Regions from separate parts of the Kocuria sp. CPCC 205258 genome, predicted to be linked through region 2. Evidence: riboswitches for the same ligand, from Rfam matches in the RefSeq annotation. Region 2 holds a riboswitch; each other region holds the start of a gene.
The links. Region 2 has a riboswitch for S-adenosylmethionine ahead of RF644_RS01495 (ABC transporter ATP-binding protein). Riboswitches for the same ligand answer to the same signal wherever they lie in the genome.

Region 1 (5,321 bases), 350 kb from region 2:
GCCGGCCTCGAGGAAGGCGAACAGCACCCAGCCGAAGACGCCGATCGCCGCGTAGGCGGTCACCGAGACGACCTTCCGGCCCACCCGGTCGGAGAGCCAGGCCCAGAACGGGGTGGAGAACAGGCCGATGGCCGAGGCGATCATCACCGCGGTCACGCCCGCGGCGCTGTCCCCGCGCACGTCCCGCAGGTAGGTCAGCATGTAGACCGTCACCAGGTAGTAGACGGCGTTCTGGGCCAGGCGCAGGCCGATCGTCACCAGCACCGGGCGGCGGTGGTGGACCAGCAGCTCCCGCAGGGGGGCCTTGGCCACGTTCCCCGAGGCCCGGTGCTCCAGGAACTCCGGGGCGTCGGCCACGCCGAGGCGGATCCACAGGCCCACCGCCACGAGCAGGGCCGAGAGCAGGAAGGGGATGCGCCAGCCGTAGGCGGCGAACTGCTCCTCGCTCATGACGTTCTGCACGATGAAGAACGCGCCGGTGGCCAGCAGCATGCCGGCGGAGGAGCCGATCTGGGTGAAGGACCCGAAGAACCCGCGGTGCCGGGCCGGTGAGTGCTCCACGCTCAGCAGCGCGGAGCCGCCCCACTCGGCACCCGCGGACAGGCCCTGGAGGATGCGCAGGACCACGAGCCCGACGACGGCCCACCAGCCGATCACCTCGTAGGTGGGCAGCAGGCCGATCAGGGTGGAGGCCACGCCCATGAGCAGCAGGGAGGCCACCAGCAGGGCCTTGCGGCCGATCCGGTCCCCCAGGTGCCCGGCGATGATCCCGCCCAGGGGCCGGGCGATCACCCCGACCGCGAGCGTGGCGAAGGACGCCACGATGCCGCCGAGCTCGGTGGCCATGGGGAAGAACTGGACGTTGAAGACGAGTGCGGCGGCGGTGCCGTAGAGGTAGAAGTCGTACCACTCGATGGTGGTCCCGGCGAAGGCCGAGGCCAGGACGCGCTTCTTGCCGTGGACGATGCTGCTGCGGCCCGGGGCGGCCGTGGTCGTGGTGCTCATGCGTCAGGCTCCTGGGGTTCGGTCGGCGTCGGTCGTGCCGTCGGTCGCGGGGTCGGTCGTGGCGCCGGTCCTCGCGTCGCCGATGGCGTTCAGGCCCTCCGGCAGGGTGCCGTTGATGAGGTAGTCGCCGAGGGCTCGGGCGCGGAAGGCGATCGGGTTGTGGGTGGCCACGGTCTGGGCGTTGCGCCAGTGCCGGTCCAGGCCCTTGGCCGTGGACGTGGCGGAGGCGCCCACGGTGAGGAACAGGTCCTGGGCCGCGCCGAGCGCCAGCTCCGGCACGGTGACCTGGGCGTGCTCCACGGCGATCTCGGACTCGTGCAGCGCCGCCGGGAGGGCCCCGGTGAACTCCGGCCGGTCGGCGCCGGCCGCTGCGGCGGCGGCGATCCCGGCGTCCAGGGCGCGGGCGGCGTGCAGGACGGTGGCCTCGGCGGCGAAGGCCTTGGCGGAGATCCGTCCGGTGGCCTCCTGGATCAGCGGGTCGTCGCGGAACGGCAGGCCGAGCCCGGTGTTGAAGGTCCGCCGGCGTCCGGCGATGGTCTCCACCGCGTCCCTCCGGGCCGCCCGCGCGATGCCGGCCAGCACGGCCAGCAGCACGATCTGGAAGAAGGCGGCCTCGTGGACGGCCTCCGCGCTGCCGGCGGTGCGGTCCAGCACGGCGTCCTCCGGGACACGCACCCGGTCGAAGACCGCGGTGCCGGTGCCGGTGAGCTTCTGCCCGAAGCCGTCCCAGTCGTCCTCGAGCGTCACACCCTCGGCGTCCGTGGCGACGACGGCGAAGCGCCGCCCGTCGCGGCCGTCCAGGGCGGCCGAGACGCGGGTGTAGTCGCAGAAGACGGAGCCGGTGGCGTAGAACTTCCGGCCGGTGAGCTCCCAGCCCTCGGGGGTCCGGCTCAGCACGGTGTTCAGGGTGCCCAGCGCGTTGCCGCCCTTCTCCGTGGAGGCGTTGCCGACGGTGGCCCCGGCCAGCACCCGCGGGTACCAGACCTCCTGGAGCTCGCGGGGCAGGAAGCGCAGGGACTCCACGAAGCCGTGGTGGGAGCGGTAGAGGTGGGCGATGTTGGAGTCGGCCTCGGCCAGGTCGACCAGCAGCCGGGTGAAGTCCTCGAGGCTGACCCCGGGGCCGCCGTGGGCCGCCGGGACGCGCAGGGCGCCGAACCCGGCCCGGTCCAGCCGGCCGACCTCCGCGTAGGGCAGCGCGCGCCGGAGGTCCCGGTCCAGGGCGCCGGCGGCGATCTCCGCGAACAGCGGCCGGAAGTGCTCCCGCAGCCCGGAGTAGTCCCCGGGCAGGCCGGCGGCGAGGTCCGTGCCGGCGCGGGGATGGGCGGTGGTCTCCTCGACCGTGCTCGGGGTCATGCGGTGGTCCTCTCGGTCGCACCGAGGATTGCCGGTCGGCCGGTCGCGCCGGGGGCGGGCCCGGTGGCGTCAGCGCCGGAGGCTGACGTCACGGACCGACTGCAGATCCGGGATCTCCATCGGTTCTGGCATTAGCACCCTGACCCCGGTGGAGGGCGGGTTGCTGCGGCGTCGTCGAGCCAGATCTCTCAGCCGCTCTGAATGGGGCGCTTGCCATGGCATCAGACCGCCCGGTCCGGGGCCAACCGGATGACGGGCGCACGTCATGGAGTGTCACGACGGCGTCACAGAAGGTCACGTCCTCCGCGGTGGTGTAGCGGTGTGCCGCAGGAGACCGGGTCAGTAGACCGGCTGGTCCGGGTCCACCTGTGCCGCCCAGGCGAGCACCCCGCCCTCGAGGTGGCGGACCCGCTCCTCCCGCCCGGCGTAGAAGGAGCGTAGCGCGGCGAGCGCGGTCGCGGAGCGGGCCCCGGCCTTGCAGTGCAGCACGAGGTCCGTGCCACGGGCCTCCGGGGGCAGGGCGTCCGCGCCGCGGTCGAGGATCTCCTGCAGCGGGACGGGCACGGCGCCGTCGATGGCCACGAGCTCCCGCTCCCAATCCTCGCGCACGTCCACCAGGGCGAAGGACGCCTCCCCGCGCTCCCGGCGCTCGAGCAGCCGGGCCAGCTCGGCCGCCCCGACGGTCTCGGAGGCGTCCGCGCCGGGCAGCGCGCAGACCGCGGCGGGCTGGGCCACCGCGGTGACCGGGGCGGCGTCGGGATCCGGGGTGAGCCGCATCTCGCGCCAGGTCATCGCCAGCGCGTCGTGCAGCAGCACCCGGCCGAGCAGGGGCTCCCCGGTGCCGGTGACGAGCTTGACGGCCTCGGTGACCATGACCGCGCCGACGGTGGCGGGGAGCATGCCGAAGACCCCGCCCTCGGCGCAGCTGGGCACCTCGCCGTCCGGCGGGGCCTCGGGGTAGAGGTCCCGGTAGGTGGGCCCGTGCCCGGCCCAGAACACGCTGACCTGCCCCTCGAAGCGCAGGATGGAGCCCCACACGCAGGGTGTGCCGGTCAGGGCGGCGGCGTCGCTGACCACGTAGCGGGTCGCGAAGTTGTCGGCGCCGTCCAGGACCAGGTCGTACCGGCCGATGATGTCCACGGCGTTGTCCGCGTCCAGCCGGACGGGGTGGGTGCGGACCTCCACCAGCGGGTTGAGCGCGGTGACGGCCTCGGCGGCGGAGACGGACTTGGGGCGGCCGACGTCGGCGGTCGTGTGCACCACCTGGCGCTGCAGGTTGGAGACCGCCACCACGTCGTCGTCGACGATCCCGAGGGTCCCGACCCCCGCCGCGGCGAGGTACTGCAGGGCCGGGGACCCGAGCCCCCCGGCGCCGACGACGAGCACGCGGGCGTTCCGCAGCCGCCGCTGGCCGAGGGTCCCGATCCCGGGCAGGGTCAGGTGCCGGGCGTAGCGCTCGAGCTCCTCGCGGGTCAGTTCGGGGCCGGGCTCCACGAGCGGGGGCAGCGGGCTCACGGCCGCTCCCCCACGGGCGCCCAGTCCCCGCGCGGCACGTCCGCCGGGCCGTCAGCCGGCCCGGCACCGGCGGCGTCCGTGTCGATCCGCCCGGCCATCGGCGAGGACGCGTGGGCGTGGCGGCGGGCCGGGATGCGCCCGGCACCGGCGGCGAGCCGGCCGGCGAGCACGGCGTGGCGCATCGCGGTGGCCATCGCCACCGGGTCCTGGGCGCGGGTGACCGCGCTGGCCAGCAGCACGGCGTCGCAGCCCAGCTCCATGGCCAGCGCGGCCTCGGAGGCGGTGCCGATCCCGGCGTCGAGCACCACGGGCACGGACGCCCGGGAGGCGATGAGCTCGATGTTGTGCGGGTTGAGGATGCCCAGCCCGGTGCCGATGGGGGCGCCCAGGGGCATCACCGCGGCCGCGCCCAGGTCCTCGAGGCGGCGTGCGACGGCCGGGTCGTCGGAGGTGTAGGCGAAGACCTTGAAGCCGCGGGCCACGAGCTGCTCGGTGGCGTCGAGGAGCTCCACCACGTCGGGCAGCAGCGTGTCCTCGTCCGCGATGACCTCGAGCTTGACCCAGTCGGTCTCGAGGGCCTCCCGGCCGAGCTCGGCGGTCAGCAGCGCGTCCCGGGCGGTGTAGCACCCGGCGGTGTTGGGCAGGATCCGGATGTCGTTGCGCTCGAGCAGGGCGAAGAGGGAGTCGCCCTGGCCGGGGGCGTAGCGGCGCAGGGCCACGGTGGTCAGCTCGGTGCCGGAGGCCAGCAGCGCCTGCTCGAGGGTGTGCAGCGAGCTCAGGCCGCCGGTGCCCATGATCAGCCGGGAGTTCAGCTCGATGCCGTCGAGCACGAGGGGGTCGGGGTGCAGGGCGGTCACGTCAGCCTCCCTGGACGGCGGTGATGATCTCGATGGACTGGCCCTCCGCCACGGGGGTCCGCCGCCAGCGGCTGCGGGGCACGACCGCGGCGTCCACGGCCACGGCCACGCCGAGGCGCCCGCCGTCCAGCGGGGCGCCGTCGGGGCCCAGGGGGCGGCCGACGGTCTCGGCGACGAGGTCGACGACGGTCGCCTCCGCCGCCACGCGGTGCGGGCGGCCGTTGAGGGTGATGGCGGTCATCGGGTGCTCCTGCTCCGGGGCCCGGGCCCGGCGGCGGCCGGCGCGGGATCCCCTGGACGGGCCTCGACGGGGCGGTCGAAGCGGTGCGGGTCGGTGGTGGCGAGGTGCTCGGCGTCGGCGGCCGGATCGGCTCCGGTCCCGCCGGCCACCAGCTGCGCGGCGAGCCGGGCGGCCAGTGGGGCGAGCAGGACGCCGTGGCGGAAGTAGCCGGTGGAGACCACGAGCCCCGGCACCGGCGATCCGTCCGGGTCGCGGACCCGGCCGAGGTAGGGGATGTCGTCCGGGGTGCCGGGCCGGGCGCGGGCCAGCACCTCGACCAGCTCGAGGTCGGCGACGCCGGGCACGAGCGC
Region 2 (5,321 bases):
CGGTGCCGATCCGGTACGGGCGGCTCCGCCGGGTCGCTCAGCCGGGTCGTTCAGCCGGGCGGGGCGAGCGGCGGGGTCCGGCCCGGGTCCAGGGTCCAGCCCCGCCGGAGCAGGGACCGGAGCTCGATCAGGGGGCAGGTGTCCATGACCACGTCGAGGCCGGCCCGCTCCGCCCGGGCGGCGGCGGCCTCGTCCACGACGCCCAGCTGCAGCCACACCGCGGCGGCGCCCACGGCGATGGCCTGGTCCACCACCGCGCCGACGCGGCGGGAGTTCACGAAGCAGTCCACCACGTCGATCGGCCCCGGGACCTCGGCGAGCGTGCGACGGCCGGGCTCGCCGTGCACCGGCTCGCCCTTCGGGTTGACCGGGACGATCGTCATGCCGAGGTCGTCCCGGATCCGCTTCGCCACCGAGTGCGCCGGACGGGCCGTGTTGCCGGTCAGCCCCACCACGGCCCACCGGCCGGGCCGGGTCATGAGGCGGTCGATGACGGCGGGGTCGTTGCGGCTCATGCCCCCAGCCTGGCACGGAACCCGTTCCCCCTCCTTCTTCCTCCGCGAGATTGCACGTGTCGGCGACCTCGCGGAGGGGGGAAGGTCAGGAGAAGAGCGGCAGGAGGTCCGCGTGCGCGCCCAGCTCCGCACGCTCCTGGGCGGTCAGCTCCGCCCGGCCGGTGCCCACGCGGGCGAAGTGCTCGTCGCTCCAGTGCTCGAGCGGTTCCCGCTCCCACAGGTCGGTGAGGACCCGGCGGACCTCGGCGAGCCCGTCCACGGCGGGACCCGGGGAGCCGTCCAGGTGCTGGATCAGGTCCAGGTGGTGCACCGTGGCCTCCACCGCGAGGGTGCTCAGCAGGTCCTCGACGCGCAGCACATGCCCCTGGGTGCGGACCGCGCCGTCGCCGCAGTGCTGCGCCGCGTGCACGAGCGCCCGGGTGGTCTCGCGGTGGAGGGCGCGCACCGGCTCCCAGTCCAGGACCATGGACGCGGCCACGCGGGTGTGGCGCCGGGCCTCGGCGGCCTCCGCGGGATCGCCGCCCCAGTCGGTCCAGTAGGTCGCGGCGTCCCGGTCGGGGCGGGCGGTGGTGGGCGTGTGCAGGGCGACCAGCCCCCGCAGGGCGTCCATCGCGCAGTGGTGGGTGAGGTCCCGGACCGACCACCCCGGGCAGCCCGTGGCGGCCCAGGAGTCGTCGTCGCCGAGCCCGTCGAGGACCGCGCCGAACGCCGTGCAGGCGTCGCGCACCAGGTCCGCCCGGGCCGGGCTTCTGCGGCTCGTCATGGGTCCATGGTGGGGCACGGAGGGCTCCCATGCCAGGGATGTGTCGCGATCACCACGGATGCGACGGATTTGCCAGGAAACACGCCGAGGACGTTCAATTGGTGGTGTAACCATCCGGAGCGGCTGAGAGACCTGGCTCGTCGACGTCGCAGCAACCGGCACGGATCCGTCTGATCCTCCGTGCGAGGTGCTAATGCCAGGACCGATGGAGTTGATCATGAGCACTTCCCTGCTGGGCTCTGCGCCGGCCACCGCACCGGGCACCGCGAAGCGCGCCTTCTCCGTGGCCTTCGAGCACGTCGGCAAGGCCTTCCCGTCCGGCCGCGAGACCCACCACGTCCTGCAGGACGTCGACGTCACGGCCCGGCCCGGCGAGGTCCTGGCGGTCCTGGGGCCCTCGGGGTGCGGCAAGTCCACGCTCCTCCGGGCCGCGGCGGGGCTCGACACCGCCTCGGCCGGACGGGTGCTCATCGACGGCACCCCCGTGTCCGGCATCGACCCGCGCTGCGCGGTCGCCTTCCAGGAGCCCCGCCTGCTGCCGTGGCGCTCGGTGCGCGAGAACGTCCGCCTGGGCCTGCCCCGCGGAATCCCCCGGGACGAGGGGGACGCCGTGATCGACGACCTGCTGCGCCTGGTGGGGCTCACCGCGCACGCCGGCCATCGTCCCCGCGCGATCTCCGGCGGCATGGCCCAGCGCGCGTCCCTGGCCCGGGCCCTGGCCCGCAATCCCGGGGTCCTGCTGCTCGACGAGCCCTTCGGCGCGCTCGACGCCCTGACCCGCCTGAAGATGCAGGACCTGCTGCTCACGATCCACGCGGCCCAGCCCACCACCGTCCTGCTCGTCACCCACGACGTCGACGAGGCGCTGCAGCTCGCGGACCGGATCGTGGTCCTGGGCCGGACCGGGCCCACCGCCCCCGCCTCGATCAGCACCATCCTCGCCGTGCCCGGCGAACGCCCCCGGGACCGGGCCTCCGAGGTCCTCGCCGAGCTGCGCGTGCAGCTCCTCGGCCACCTCGGCGTCGACACCCACCACCCCGCGACCCGCTGACGCGGCCCGCCCCCACCCCGACTCCCCGCCCCGGACCAGCGGCGGCACCCGCCTGCGCCGCCCGGCACCGTCCGTCCACCACGAAAGGCTCCGCCATGCCCCTGCCCCAGCGCTCCGTCCGCACCGTCCCCGCACTCGCCGCCGTCCTGGCCCTCGGCCTGACCGGGTGCATGGCCGGCGAGGGCTCCGGTGAGCCGCCCGCGGAGGCCGCCGGGGACGGCACCGTCCGCGTGGACTGGGCCACCTACAACCCGCTCTCCGTGGTGATCAAGGAGAAGGGCTGGCTCGAGACCGCGTTCGCCGAGGAGGGCATCGAGGTGGAGTGGGTGCAGTCCGCCGGGTCGAACAAGGCCAACGAGGCGCTGCGTGCGGAGGCGGTGGACATCGGCTCCACCGCGGGCTCCGCGGCGCTGCTGGCCCGCAGCAACGGCACCCCGATCCGGGTGATCGATCTCTACTCGCAGCCGGAGTGGTCCGCCCTGGTCACCACCGCCGGCAGCGAGGTGCAGGAGGTCGCGGACCTCGAGGGCCGCACCGTGGCCGCGACCAAGGGCACCGACCCGTACTTCTTCCTGCTCCAGGCCCTCGACGAGGCCGGGGTGGACGCCGGGGACGTCACGATCCAGAACCTGCAGCACGCCGACGGCCGCGCTGCCCTGGAGAACGGCCAGGTGGACGCCTGGTCCGGGCTCGACCCGATCATGGCCGCCGCGGAGGAGAACGGCGCGGAGCTGTTCTACCGCAACGTCGACTTCAACACCTACGGCTTCCTCAACGCCCACGAGAGCTTCCTCGAGGAGCAGCCCGAGGCCGCCCAGACCGTGGTGGACGTCTACGCCTACGCCCGGCAGTGGGCGCAGGAGAACACGGAGGAGACCGCGCAGCTGCTCGCCGAGGCGGCCGGGATCGAGCTGTCCGTGGCCGAGAAGGTGCTCGAGCGCACCAACCTGGACATCGACCACGTGCCGGGCGACGAGCAGCTGGCGGTCCTCGAGAAGGTCGGGCCGATCTTCGTGGAGTCCGACGACGTGGCCGGCCAGGAGCAGATCGACGAGGCGCTCGGGAGCATCGTGGAGAGCTCCTACGCCGAGAACGCCGACGCCTCCCGCGCGGCCGAGCTGGTCGGGGCCGGGCAGTGACGCAGCCCCTGGCCCCCGCCGAGGAGGCGCAGCGTCTCGAGGACGCCCCCGCCGCGGCCCCCCGGCGGCGGCCGCTGCTGCGCACCGGGCTGGGCCTGCTGCTGCCCGCCGCGCTGCTGGTCCTGTGGCACGTGCTGTCCACCGCCGGGGTCTTCAGCGCCGTGCAGCTGCCGGCCCCGCTCGCGGTGCTCGAGGCCGGGATCGGCCTGCTGGCCGGCGGGGACCTGTGGACCCACGTGGGCATCTCGACCCAGCGCGTGCTGATCGGCTTCCTGATCGGCGCCGGGCTCGGCCTCGTGGCCGGGTCCTTCATCGGCCTCTCCCGCTGGGGCTCCACGCTGGTGGGCCCCACGATCGGGGCGTTCCGCGCGGTGCCGTCCCTGGCGTGGGTGCCGCTGCTGCTGCTGTGGATCGGTCTCGGCGAGGACTCCAAGGTCACGCTGGTGGCCATCGGCGCGTTCTTCCCGGTCTACACCACGGTGTCCGCGGCCCTGCAGCACGTGGACCGCAATCTCATCGAGGCGGCGCGGGCGTTCGGGCTGCACGGGCTGCGCCTGCTCACCACGGTGCAGCTGCCGGCCGTCATGCCGTCGGTCATCTCGGGGCTGCGCCTGGCCCTGGCCCAGGCGTGGCTGTTCCTCGTGGCCGCCGAGCTGCTGGGCGCCTCCATGGGCCTGGGCTGGCTGCTCACCGACTCGCAGAACAACGGCCGCACCGACCGCCTGCTCCTCGCCATCGTGCTGCTCGCGGTGCTCGGCAAGGCGACGGACGCGCTGCTGGGGGTCTTCGAGAAGTGGGCCGCCAAGAAATGGGCCTGACACGTGCGCCTGGCACAGTGGAACCGTCGTCCGTGCCGGCCGGAAAGGACAGCAGCACCGTGAGCTTCAGCTGGAGCGACCCCTCCTCCCCCACCCCCAATCCCGCCCTGGTCTCGGACGAGGCCCGGATCGCCTTCTGGGAGGCGCAGGCGTCGCGCCTCGACTGGGCGCGGCCGTGGACCACCGCGCACCGCTTCGAGGCCCCGCGGCGGCTCGGGACGGACGAGCAGGGCGGCCCCACCTGGTCGGTCCCGGAGATCGCGTGGTTCGAGGGCGGCAGGCTCAACGTGGCCCACAACTGCGTGGACCGCCACGTCGAGGCCGGCCGCGGCGCCCACGTGGCCCTGTACTTCGAGGGCGAGCCCGGGGACCGGCTGGTCTACACCTACGCCGACCTGCAGCGGGAGGTCTCCCGCGCCGCCAACGCCCTGCTCGCCCTGGGCGTGGAGCAGGGCGACCGGGTGGTGATCTACCTCCCCGTCATCCCGGAGACCGTCATCATCACGCTGGCCTGCGCCCGCATCGGCGCGGTGCACTCCCTGGTCTTCGGCGGGTTCTCCGCCGAGGCGCTGCGCTTCCGCGTCGAGGACACCGGCGCCAAGGTCCTCGTGACCACGGACGGGCAGCACCGGCGCGGCGCCGTGGTGCCCGTGAAGGCCGTGGCCGACGAGGCCTGCAGCGGTGACAACGCGGTCGAGCACGTCGTCGTCGTGCGCCGCACCTCCCGGCCCGGGCGCACGGACCTGCCGCGGGGCACCCGGGGAACGCACTCCAAGGAGGAGGACGCGGTCCCGTGGACGCGCGGGCGGGACGTGTGGTGGCACGAGCTGGTCGCCGAGCAGTCCGACGTGCACGTGCCCGAGGCGTTCGACGCCGAGACGCCGCTGTTCATCATCTACACCTCCGGGACCACCGGACGGCCCAAGGGCCTGGTGCACACGATGGGCGGCTACCTCGTGCAGACCGCCTACACCCACGCGCTGCTGTTCGACCTGCTACCGGACGTGCTCGACGACGAGGGCCGGCTCCGCCCGG
Region 3 (5,321 bases), on a different contig from region 2:
CCGGTCACGGCGGCGCCGGAGTCGTCCAGCACGGGCCGCGAGGAGAGGATGGGGGTCAGCGCCGCGGACACGGTCCGGCCGTCCCGCTCGACCACCACCGGGATCCGTTCGCCGGCCCGGTCCCGGATCCGGGCGGTGAGCTCGTCCCAGGAGCCGACCGGGGCGCCGTCGACGGCCGTGACGACGTCCCCGGGGCGCAGCCCGGCGGCGTTCGCGGGGGCCTGGGGGTCCTCCGGCCGGCACTCGGTCTGCCCGGCGGCCTGGCGCTCCGCGGCCACCACGCACTCGGACACCCAAGCGACCGTCGTGGTGGGCGTCGCCGTCCCGAAGCCGGAGAGCAGGACGGCCAGGCACAGGGTCCCGAGCAGGAGGTTCATCACCGGGCCGCCGAGCATGATCACGATCCGCTTCCACACGGGCAGCCGGTAGAACACGCGGTCCTCGTCCCCGGGGAGGAACTGGTCCGCGGCGCCGCCGCGGGCCTCGGCCGCCATCTGCTGGAACACGCCGGTGCTCGAGGCGCGGGCCGTCGAGCCCGCGCGCGCCGGCGGGTACATCCCCACCATGGAGATGTAGCCGCCCAGCGGGACCGCCTTGAGCCCGTACTCCGTCTCGCCGCGCCGGCGGGAGAGCACGGTGCGCCCGAAGCCGACCATGTACTGCGTGACGCGCACGCCGAAGAGCTTGGCCGGCACGAGGTGGCCGATCTCGTGGAGGGCGATGGAGACCGCGATGGCCGCGGCGGCCAGCAGCACGCCCACGAGGAACAGCACGACACCCATCCGTCGGACCTCCCGGGATCGTCGAGGGACCCCGGCGTGCGCCGGGGACGTCGGGGCCGTGCGCTCGGCACGGCGAGGACCAGTCTGCACCACGATCCTGGACGTCGGGCACCGGGCGCACCACAGGGCACGACGACGGCCGGCGCCCTCCCGGGAGGGAGGCGCACCGGCCGTCGGAGGGCTGCGGGGCGGGGCGCCTCAGCGGCGCAGGATCCGGCGGGCCAGCCGGTTGCCCACCACCTGCACGAGCTGGACCAGGACCACGATGACGGCGACCGCCGCCCACGTGACCTCGTCGTTGAACCGCTGGTAGCCCAGGCGCAGGGCGAAGTCGCCCAGGCCGCCGGCGCCGATGGCCCCGGCCATCGCCGACATGTCCGTGATGCCGATGACCAGGAAGGTGTAGCCGAGCACCAGGGGGCCCAGCGCCTCGGGCAGGATCACCGTGCTGATGATCCGGCCGCGGGAGACGCCCATGGAGCGGGCCGCCTCCACGACCCCGGGGTCCACGCTCATGAGGTTCTGCTCGACGATGCGCGCCACCGCGAACATGGCGCCGATGGTCATCGCGAAGATCGCGGCGTTGGGCCCCAGCCGGGTCCCGACGACCCCCTGGGTCACCGGTCCCAGCGCGGCCAGCAGGATGATGAACGGGATCGGCCGGACGAAGTTCACCACGAGGTTGAGGCCCTCGTGCACCGCCCGGTTCTCCAGGATGTTGCCCCGGCGGGTGACGTAGAGGCCGACGCCCACGAGCAGACCGAGCAGGCCGGCGAGCAGCAGCGTGACGGCCACCATGTAGAGGGTCTCCCCGAGCGCGGACAGCAGCTCGGGTCCCAGGACGGACCAGTCGTTCACGCGGCCACCTCTCTCAGGGTCGTGATGCGGGACATCTCGTCGACCACGGCCTGCACGGCCGCGTCCGCACCGGTCAGCTCGAAGGTCAGGGACCCGAACGACTGCTCCTGGAGCACGCTGATCCCGCCGTAGGCGATGGTGAAGCGGACCCCGCGGGCGGCGCCGTCCGAGAGCACCCCGCCGATGTCCACGCCGTCGCCGACGTCCACGATCACCAGGCGCCCCCGGTGGGCGCGGCGCAGCCGTTCGACCTCGCGGGCGTCGGGCACCGAGTGCAGGACGGAGGAGACGAAGCGGCGGGCGGTCTCGGTGCGGGGCCGGGCGAAGATGTCCACGGTGGAGCCGTGCTCCACGACCTTCCCGTCCTGCATGACGGCCACCCGGTCGGCGATCGCGCGGACCACGTCCATCTCGTGGGTGATGATCACGATCGTGATCCCGAGCTCCCGGTTGACCCGCTGCAGCACCTGCAGCACCTCCTGGGTGGTCTCCGGGTCGAGGGCGCTCGTCGACTCGTCGGCCAGGAGCAGCTTCGGGCTGGTCGCCAGCGCGCGGGCGATGCCCACGCGCTGCTTCTGCCCGCCGGAGAGCTGCTCCGGGTAGTTGCCGGCGCGGGCGGCGAGGCCCACGAACTCGAGCAGCTCGGCCACCCGCGCCCGGCGCTTCTCCTTCGGCCAGCCGGCCCGCTTGAGCGGGTACTCGACGTTGCCGGCGACGGTGCGGGAGGTGAAGAGGTTGAACTGCTGGAAGATCATCCCGATCTCCTGCCGCACGGGCGCCAGCTCGGTCTCGCGCCGGCCGGCCACCTCGAAGCCCTCCACGGTCAGGGAGCCCGAGGACACGGGCTCGAGCCCGTTGATCAGGCGCACGAGGGTGGACTTGCCCGCCCCGGAGTAGCCGATCACGCCGAAGATCTCTCCGCGGCGGACGTCGAGGGTGACGTCGTCGACCGCGAGCACCTCGCGCGCCGCCCGCCCCGAGCCGGTGCGAAAGGTCTTGGAGACGTTGCGGAAGGAGACGAGCACCTCGTCCGGGCGCCCGGGTGCGGGCGGCCCGGCGGGGACCGCCGCGCTCACTGCTCCTGGTCCTTCAGCTCCTGCTGGTAGCGCGCGGTCAGCTCCTGGAGCTCCTCCGGCTCCAGCTGCAGCGGCACGGCGGTGTCCTTGGTCTCCTCCATCTCGGCGTCGAGCACGGCCTGCTCGTGGTAGAGGTCCGCGACCTGCCGGAGGGTCTCGTCGTCGGCGAGCTCCTCCGTGGTGGTGAAGAGGTTGACGTAGGCGCGGGAGCCCTCGGACTCGGGGTCGTCCTGGGCGAGCGCGGACTGCGGGTCGATGTCGGCCCGCGAGAGGAAGTCGTTGTTGATGACCGAGCCGGCCACCGAGTCGAGCGAGAGCACCGTCTGCTCCGCGGAGACCGGCGTGACCCGCACCGTGGAGGCCTCGGTGTCGACGTCGAGCTCGGTGGGGATGAGGGTGTCGCTGCTCAGCTCCACGAGACCTGCGGCCTCGAGCACGAGCAGGGCCCGGGAGAGGTTCACGGCGTCGTTGGGCACCGCGATCTCGTCGCCCTCCTGGAACTGCTCCACGGAGTCGTACTGGTTGGAGTACAGGCCCAGCGGGTAGATCGAGGTCGAGCCGATCGGGGTGATGGAGCCGCCGGCCGCGTTGTTGTAGTCGGCGAGGAACGGGACGTGCTGGAACCAGGTCATCTCCACGTCACCGGACTCGGTGGCGGGGTTGGGCTGGTTGTAGTCGGAGAAGTCGACGTACTCGACGGTGATGCCCTGCTCCTCGGCCACCCGCTGGAGGGCGTCGTGGGTCGGGTCGGTGCCCACCACGCCGATGGTGACCTTGTCGTCGGCGAGCACGCCCTCGCCGGAGGACTCCCCGGCGGAGCCGCCGCAGGCGGTGAGGGCGAGGCCGAGGGTCGTGGCCAGGGCGAGGAAGGGGAGGCGCTGCGATCGCATGTGGTGCCTTTCCGTGGGTCCGGGGTGTCGGAGGTCTCCACCGGGGCCAACGGGTCCGGCGGCCACGGTCGAGGGCGCGCCGGAGGGCGCGTGCGCGGTCGGACCGTACTTGCCGCCGGCCGTCGTCGGCCGGTGCCGGATGGTTCACCTGGGGCACCCCACTACGGGAGAGGGTTGCCGCCCAGCAAGCCAGGGCTGCACGCTGGGACTCGTCATCCGCCCGACAGACTAGCACGTGCGGCGGGGCCGGGCCCGGCCCGGTCAGCGGGCGAGGACCTCGCGGGCCCGCCCGCGGGCCCAGCGCTCGGCCGCCAGCACGGCCTCGAGCTCCAGCGGGCCGTCGTCGTCGTGCTCGCCCAGCACCGCCTCGACCGTGTCCACGATGGCGGGGAACCGGATCCGGCCGTCGTGGAAGGCGTGCACCGCCTCCTCGTTGGCCGCGTTGAATACGGCGGGGAAGGTCCCGCCCCGCTCCCCCGCCGCCTTGAGGAGCTCGACGGCGGGGAACGCCACCGGGTCGAGGGGCTCGAAGGTCCACTCCGTGGCGCGCGTCCAGTCGCACGGCAGGGCGGCCCCGGGCACCCGGTGCGGCCAGGCCAGACCGAGGGCGATGGGCAGGCGCATGTCCGGGGGCGAGGCCTGGGCGAGGGTGGAGCCGTCCACGAACTGGACCATGGAGTGCACGACCGACTGGGGGTGGAGCACCACGTCGATGCGCTCGAGGGGGACGTCGAAGAGCAGGTGGGCCTCGAGCACCTCGAGGGCCTTGTTCACCATGGTCGCCGAGTTGGTCGTCACCATCAGGCCCATGTCCCACGTCGGGTGGCGCAGCGCGTCCCGGGGCGTGACCGTCTCGAGCTCAGCCCGGGACCGGCCGCGGAAGGGCCCGCCGGAGGCCGTCAGCACGAGCCGGTCCACCTCCGCGGCGGTGCCGCCGCGCAGCGCCTGCGCCAGCGCGGAGTGCTCGGAGTCCACGGGGATCAGGGCGTCCGGGTCCCCGGTGGCCGCGGCGGCGGCCTTGACCAGGGCGCCGCCGGCGATCAGGGACTCCTTGTTCGCCAGGGCGAGCCGGTGCCCGGCCCGCAGCGCCGCCAGCGTGGGGGCGAGCCCGATGGAGCCGGTGATCCCGTTGAGCACGAGGTCGGCGTCGGGGTGGGCGGCGGCCGCGGACGCGGCGTCGGGCCCGTGCACGACGTCCGGGCGGTATCCCCCGGCCCCGGCGGACGCGGCCCGGTCCGCGATGAGGCCGGCCAGCCGGGCGGCGTCCTGGGCGGTGCCGCTGGTCGCCACGAGCGCGGCGCGGGTCTCGAGGGCCTGCTCGGCGAGGAGCTCGAGGTGCCGTGGTCCGGCGGCGAGGGCGACCACGGTGAACGGGTCCGCGCCCTCGAGCTCGCGGGCGGCCCGCACGACGTCGAGCGCCTGGGTGCCGATCGAGCCCGTCGAGCCGAGGACGCTGATCCGGCGGGGGCCGGCGGCGGCCAGGGCGCGCAGCTCGGGTGTCGGGCGGGTGCGGGGCGAGGTGGCGGGGGGCGTCATGGCCCCAGTATCCCCCAGCGACCCTCCTCGGTGCGGTGCCCGCAGGGGCCCCTGCGGACGACCCGGAACGGGCCGAGGCCCCGTCCACCGGGAGCGGTGGACGGGGCCTCGGCGACCGACGGGGGTGGGATCAGCGCGTGGCGCGACCCTTGCGGCCGGTGACCGCGCCCCAGATGAAG
Region 4 (5,321 bases), on a different contig from region 2:
GGGACGCGAAGGTGTTGTCGACGACGAGCAGCGCCCCGGCGTCCCGGGCCAGCTGCGCCCAGGCCGCGACGTCGGCGATGCCGAGCAGCGGGTTGGACGGCGTCTCGAGCCACAGCACCTTCGTGGCGCCGGGGCGCACGGCCGCCCGGACGGCGTCGAGGTCCGTGATCTCCACGGGCGTGTGCCCGATGTCCCACGGGGCGAGGACCCGGGTGATCAGCCGGTTGGTGCCGCCGTAGCCGTCGGCGCCGAGCACGATGTGGTCGCCCGGGCGCAGCACGGCGCGCAGCAGGGCGTCCTCGGCCGCGATCCCCGAGGCGAACGCGAACCCCCGCTCGCCGCGCTCCAGGGCCGCGAGCTGCTCCTCGAAGCCGCTGCGGGTGGGGTTGGAGCCGCGGCTGTACTCGTGCCCGGCGCGCAGCACGTTGATCCCGTCCTGGGCGAACGTGGAGGTCTGGTAGATCGGCGGGATGACCGCCCCGGTCAGCGGGTCGGGCTCCTGGCCGGCGTGGACGGCGGTGGTCGTGAAGCCCCGGTGGCGGGTGCGGGTCTCGGTGGGGGACGTCATGGCGGGCTCACTTCCGGGTGGTCTGGACGGCGGTGACGACGGTGTCGAGGGCCTGGCCGAGGTCGGCCACGAGGTCCTGGGGGGACTCGAGGCCGATCGAGAGCCGGATCGTGGTCTCGGCGATCCCGCCGGCCCGGCGCTGCTCGGGGGTCAGGCGGCAGTGCGTCATGGCCGCCGGGTGGGCCACGAGGCTGCGGGTGTCCCCGATGTTGGCCACCAGCTTGAACAGCCGGAGCGCGTCGATGAACGGGCCCACGGCGCCGTCCGGGGCGGCGAGGTCGAAGGAGAACACGGAGCCGGTCCCGCGCGGGAAGTCCCGGGCCGCGATCCCGGCGCCGGGGTCCCCGGGCAGGCCGGGGTGGTGGACGCGGGCGACGGCGGGGTGCCCGGCCAGGAACTCGGCCACCGCCAGCGCCGAGGCCGTGTGGCGGGCCACGCGCAGGTCGAGGGTCTCGGTGCCCTGCAGGATCTGGCTGGCGTTGAACGGGGAGAGCGTGGTGCCGAGGTCGTGCACGTACTTCGCCCGGACCAGGTGCAGGTAGGGGCTGGCGGCGGCGCACTTGTCGACGAGGCTGAGCCCGCCCCAGCGGGCGCGGGCCTGGGTGAACTGCGGCCACTTGTCCGGCCGGGCGGACCAGTCGAAGGTCCCGCCGTCCACGACCGCCCCGGCGAGCGCGTTGCCGTGCCCGCCCAGGAACTTGGTGGCCGAGTGCACCACGATGTCGGCGCCCTTCTCCAGCGGCCGGTACAGGGCCGGGGACGCGAGGGTGTTGTCGACGACGACGGGCACCCCGGCGGCCCGGGCGACGTCGGCGATCCCGGGCAGGTCCGGGAGGGTGGCCAGCGGGTTGCCGATGGACTCGAGCAGGAACGCGCGGGTGTCGGGGCGCACGGCCGCGGCCCACGCCCCCGGGGCGGTGGGGTCCACGAAGGAGACCTCGATGCCGTAGTCCGCGAAGGAGTCGGTGAGCAGGTCCACCGTGCCCCCGTAGAGCTTCTCGGAGGCCACGAGGTGCTTCCCGGCGCCCTGGCCGAGCAGGGCCAGCAGCGCCACGGCCACGGCGGACTGGCCCGAACCGGTCGCCACGGCGCCCGCGCCGCCCTCGAGGTCGCTGATCCGCTGCTCGAGCACGGCCACCGTGGGGTTGCCGGTGCGCGTGTAGGTGAAGCCCGCCCGGGTCTGGGCGAACATCTGCCGGGCCGCCTCGTAGTCCGGGAACTCGAAGGCCGCGGTCTGGTAGATCGGCACCGTCAGGGTGCGCTGGACGACCTGGTCGTGGGTGCCGGCGTGGATCTGCCGGGTCGCGAGGTCGTGGTCGGTCACGGGGATGGACATGGCGCTGCTCCTGTGCCTTGCTCTTACCCGCACCGGTCACCCGCGCGGACCCGGTGGGCACGCCGCGGAAGATGCAGGCCGCTTCCTCATCCGAACCACCCAATGAGCATGGGGTTGGTGCGTGACCAAGTCGGAGCTTGGCGGTCACGTCTCGTGAAGCTGGAACAACACTATGCGCAGAGGTAGTGGGTGTCCCTCCGCGTCGGAAGATGACGACCGTGACGGTTCGTGACGCCGGCCGTGCGCGCCGGGCCCGGCGCGGGCCCTCGCGTCAGGCCCGGGTGTCGATGTCCTCGAAGATCAGGAACGTCTGGGTGTCCACCACACCGGGCAGCTGCTGGACGTGCTCGAAGATCACCTGCCGCAGGTGCACGGTGTCCACGGCCCGCACGAGGAGCATGACGTCGAAGTTCCCGCCCACCAGGGCGATGTGGTGCACGGCGGGGATCGCCTGGAGCTGGGCGCACAGCTCCCGCCAGGTGTTCTGCTGGAGCTTGAGCGTCACGTACGCGGAGGCCTGCAGGCCCGCCCGCACCGGGTCGATCACGGTGCTGAAGCGCAGGATCACCCCCTCGTCCCGGAGCCGGTTGATCCGGGCGTAGGCGTGGGCCCGGGAGACGTGCACGGCCGCGGCGATCGCCGTCACGGACTGCCTCGCGTCCCGGGACAGCTCCGCGAGGATCTTCCGGTCGGTCTCGTCCAGCGGCACGGGGGTCGAGGGCACGGCGGGCTCCTTCGGGGCGGGTCGGGCGCGGGGCCCGGAACGTGTCGGACGAATGCGTGTGCTCCACGCCACACTAGAACATTTCGTCCACGCGCGGTGCACTGTCCGTCTCAGACTTCTGCATTTTCCCCGCTCTGTGGATACGAACCATGCCCGGTTCCCATACTGGGGAGACAGAGCCGCACCACCTTCCTGCCCTCCCCGGACCGCGGCCGCACCGGGGACCGACCGAGGGGACACCATGAGCCAGACCGTCGAGACCCCCGAGGACCCGATCCTCCGGGCCTCCCAGAGCTTCGGCATCACGCCGGAGCAGTACATGCTCCCGGCCCGCGGCGAGATCCGCATGGTCGACCCGAGCGGGCGGCTGCTCGCCCCCGAGGAGCAGGGCACCGGCCCCGGCCACGAGTACCCGCTGCCGGCCCCGGACGTCCTGCTGGGCGCCTACGAGAAGCTGGTGGTCGGGCGGCGGGTCAACGACCAGAACTCCGCGCTGGTCCGCCAGGGCCGGATGGCCGTCTACCCGTCCAGCCACGGCCAGGAGGCCTGCCAGGTGGCGGCCGCCCTGTGCCTCGAGGAGGGCGACTGGCTGTTCCCCACCTACCGGGACACCGTGGCGGTCATGACCAAGGGCGTGGACCCGATGCAGGTCATGGCGATCTTCCGCGGCGAGTGGCACAGCGGCTACGACCCGTACGAGCACTGCGTGGGCATCCAGTCGACCCCGCTCACCACCCAGCTGCTGCACGCGGTGGGCGTGGCCCACGCCGCCAAGCTGCGCGGCGAGGACACCGTGGTCCTGGCGATGTGCGGGGACGGCGCCACCAGCGAGGGCGACTTCCACGAGGCCCTGAACTTCGCGGCCGTGTTCAAGCTGCCGGTCGTGTTCTTCGTGCAGAACAACGGTTACGCGATCTCCGTGCCCCTGTCCCAGCAGTCCGCGGCCCCGAGCCTCGCCCACAAGGCGGTGGGCTACGGCATGGCCGGCGAGCGCGTGGACGGCAACGACCTCGTGGCGCTGCTCGCCACCCTGCGGCGCGCCGTGGACCTGGCCCGCTCCGAGTCCGAGCCCCTCCTCGTGGAGGCGCACACCTACCGCATGCAGGCGCACACCAACGCCGACGACGCCACCCGCTACCGGGACGACGCCGAGGTGCAGGAGTGGATCGCCAAGGACCCGGTGACCCGGATGCGCGCCTACCTCGGCGCCGAGGGCGTGCTCGACGACGCGGCGGAGCAGCGCATCGCCGCCGCCGCCGAGGACGTCGCCACGGCCCTGCGCGACGGCATGAACGCCGACGTGGAGATCGACCCGCTCGAGCTGTTCCGCCACGTCTACACCGAGCAGACCCCGCAGCTCGCCGAGCAGGAGCAGTTCCTGGCCGCCGAGCTCGCCCGAGAGGAGACCGGACAGTGAGCACCCTGCACGCCCCCGCCCCGGCCAGCGAGGCCCCGGCGGTCAAGCCCGCCACCTTCGCCCAGGCGCTCAACACCGCCCTGGCCGACGCGCTGGCCGCCGACCCCGCCGTCGTCGTCTTCGGCGAGGACGTCGGCACCCTCGGCGGCGTCTTCCGCATCACCGACGGGCTGACGAAGCGCTTCGGCCGCACCCGGTGCTTCGACACCCCGCTGGCCGAGTCCGGGATCGCCGGCATGGCCGTGGGCATGGCGATGAACCGGATGCGCCCCGTCATCGAGATGCAGTTCGACGCCTTCGCCTACCCGGCCTTCGAGCAGGTCGCCTCGCACATCGCGAAGATGCACAACCGCACCCGCGGCGCCGTGCGCCTGCCGATCGTCATCCGCATCCCCTACGCCGGCGGCATCGGCGGCGTGGAGCACCACTGCGACTCCTCCGAGGCCTACTACGCCCACACCCCGGGCCTGAAGGTGTTCACCCCCGCCACGGTCGAGGACGCCTACCTCATGCTGCGCGAGGCGATCGACTCGGACGACCCCGTCGTGTTCTTCGAGCCCAAGAAACTCTACTGGTCCAAGGCCCCCGTGGACCTGGCCGAGCTGAGGGACCGCTACGAGAACGGGGCGCCCGAGCGCCGGGAGGGCCGCGCCGTCGTCGCCCGCGCCGGCGAGGACGCCACGCTGGTGGCCTACGGGCCGTCCGTGCCGACCGCCGTGGCGGCCGCCGCGGCCGCCGCCGCCGAGGGGCGCTCGCTCGAGGTCGTGGACCTGCGCAGCATCGTCCCGTTCGACGACGAGACGGTCGCCGCGTCGGTGCGGAAGACCGGGCGCGTGGTGGTCGTGGCCGAGGCGCCGGGCTTCGCGTCCGTGGCCGCCGAGATCGTGGCCCGCGTCCAGGAGCGCTGCTTCCACTCCCTGGCCGCGCCCGTGCGCCGCGTGACCGGGTTCGACATCCCGTACCCGGCGCCCAAGCTCGAGGAGCACTACCTGCCCGGCGTCGACCGCATCCTCGACGCCGTGGACGACCTGCAGTGGGAGGACTGACCATGACCGTGAAGACGTTCACCCTGCCGGATCTCGGCGAGGGACTGACCGAGGCCGAGCTCGTGAGCTGGCTCGTCCAGGTGGGCGACACCGTCGCCGTGGACCAGCCGATCGCCGAGGTGGAGACCGCCAAGTCCGCCGTGGAGGTGCCCTGCCCCTTCGCCGGGACCGTGCACCGGCTGCACGGCGCCTCGGGGCAGACCCTCGACGTCGGCGCGCCGCTGATCTCC

Region 1: another riboswitch for S-adenosylmethionine. It lies ahead of RF644_RS03130 (acyl-CoA dehydrogenase family protein); the one in region 2 lies ahead of RF644_RS01495 (ABC transporter ATP-binding protein).
Region 3: another riboswitch for S-adenosylmethionine. It lies ahead of RF644_RS15100 (MetQ/NlpA family ABC transporter substrate-binding protein); the one in region 2 lies ahead of RF644_RS01495 (ABC transporter ATP-binding protein).
Region 4: another riboswitch for S-adenosylmethionine. It lies ahead of RF644_RS16320 (O-acetylhomoserine aminocarboxypropyltransferase/cysteine synthase family protein); the one in region 2 lies ahead of RF644_RS01495 (ABC transporter ATP-binding protein).

Annotation. Positions count from the first base shown of each region.
Region 1 covers NZ_JAVKPS010000001.1:672,758-678,078, forward strand. The annotation lists gene RF644_RS03125 (MFS transporter) at 1-1,005, opposite strand, end outside; gene RF644_RS03130 (acyl-CoA dehydrogenase family protein) at 1,009-2,358, opposite strand; SAM riboswitch class I at 2,472-2,566, opposite strand; gene moeB (molybdopterin-synthase adenylyltransferase MoeB) at 2,698-3,873, opposite strand; gene RF644_RS03140 (thiazole synthase) at 3,870-4,730, opposite strand; gene thiS (sulfur carrier protein ThiS) at 4,732-4,971, opposite strand; gene RF644_RS03150 (FAD-dependent oxidoreductase) at 4,968-5,321, opposite strand, start outside.
Region 2 covers NZ_JAVKPS010000001.1:319,903-325,223, forward strand. The annotation lists gene RF644_RS01485 (CoA-binding protein) at 51-515, opposite strand; gene RF644_RS01490 (maleylpyruvate isomerase N-terminal domain-containing protein) at 601-1,278, opposite strand; SAM riboswitch class I at 1,386-1,490, shown strand; gene RF644_RS01495 (ABC transporter ATP-binding protein) at 1,496-2,329, shown strand; gene RF644_RS01500 (aliphatic sulfonate ABC transporter substrate-binding protein) at 2,425-3,468, shown strand; gene RF644_RS01505 (ABC transporter permease) at 3,465-4,286, shown strand; gene RF644_RS01510 (AMP-binding protein) at 4,346-5,321, shown strand, end outside.
Region 3 covers NZ_JAVKPS010000010.1:27,396-32,716, reverse strand. The annotation lists gene RF644_RS15115 (RIP metalloprotease) at 1-782, opposite strand, end outside; gene RF644_RS15110 (methionine ABC transporter permease) at 981-1,640, opposite strand; gene RF644_RS15105 (methionine ABC transporter ATP-binding protein) at 1,637-2,716, opposite strand; gene RF644_RS15100 (MetQ/NlpA family ABC transporter substrate-binding protein) at 2,713-3,606, opposite strand; SAM riboswitch class IV at 3,707-3,823, opposite strand; gene dxr (1-deoxy-D-xylulose-5-phosphate reductoisomerase) at 3,868-5,142, opposite strand; gene RF644_RS15090 (GlsB/YeaQ/YmgE family stress response membrane protein) at 5,273-5,321, opposite strand, start outside.
Region 4 covers NZ_JAVKPS010000012.1:69,286-74,606, reverse strand. The annotation lists gene RF644_RS16325 (cystathionine gamma-synthase) at 1-568, opposite strand, end outside; gene RF644_RS16320 (O-acetylhomoserine aminocarboxypropyltransferase/cysteine synthase family protein) at 576-1,904, opposite strand; SAM riboswitch class IV at 1,942-2,063, opposite strand; gene RF644_RS16315 (Lrp/AsnC family transcriptional regulator) at 2,176-2,628, opposite strand; gene RF644_RS16310 (thiamine pyrophosphate-dependent enzyme) at 2,870-4,045, shown strand; gene RF644_RS16305 (alpha-ketoacid dehydrogenase subunit beta) at 4,042-5,091, shown strand; gene RF644_RS16300 (dihydrolipoamide acetyltransferase family protein) at 5,094-5,321, shown strand, end outside.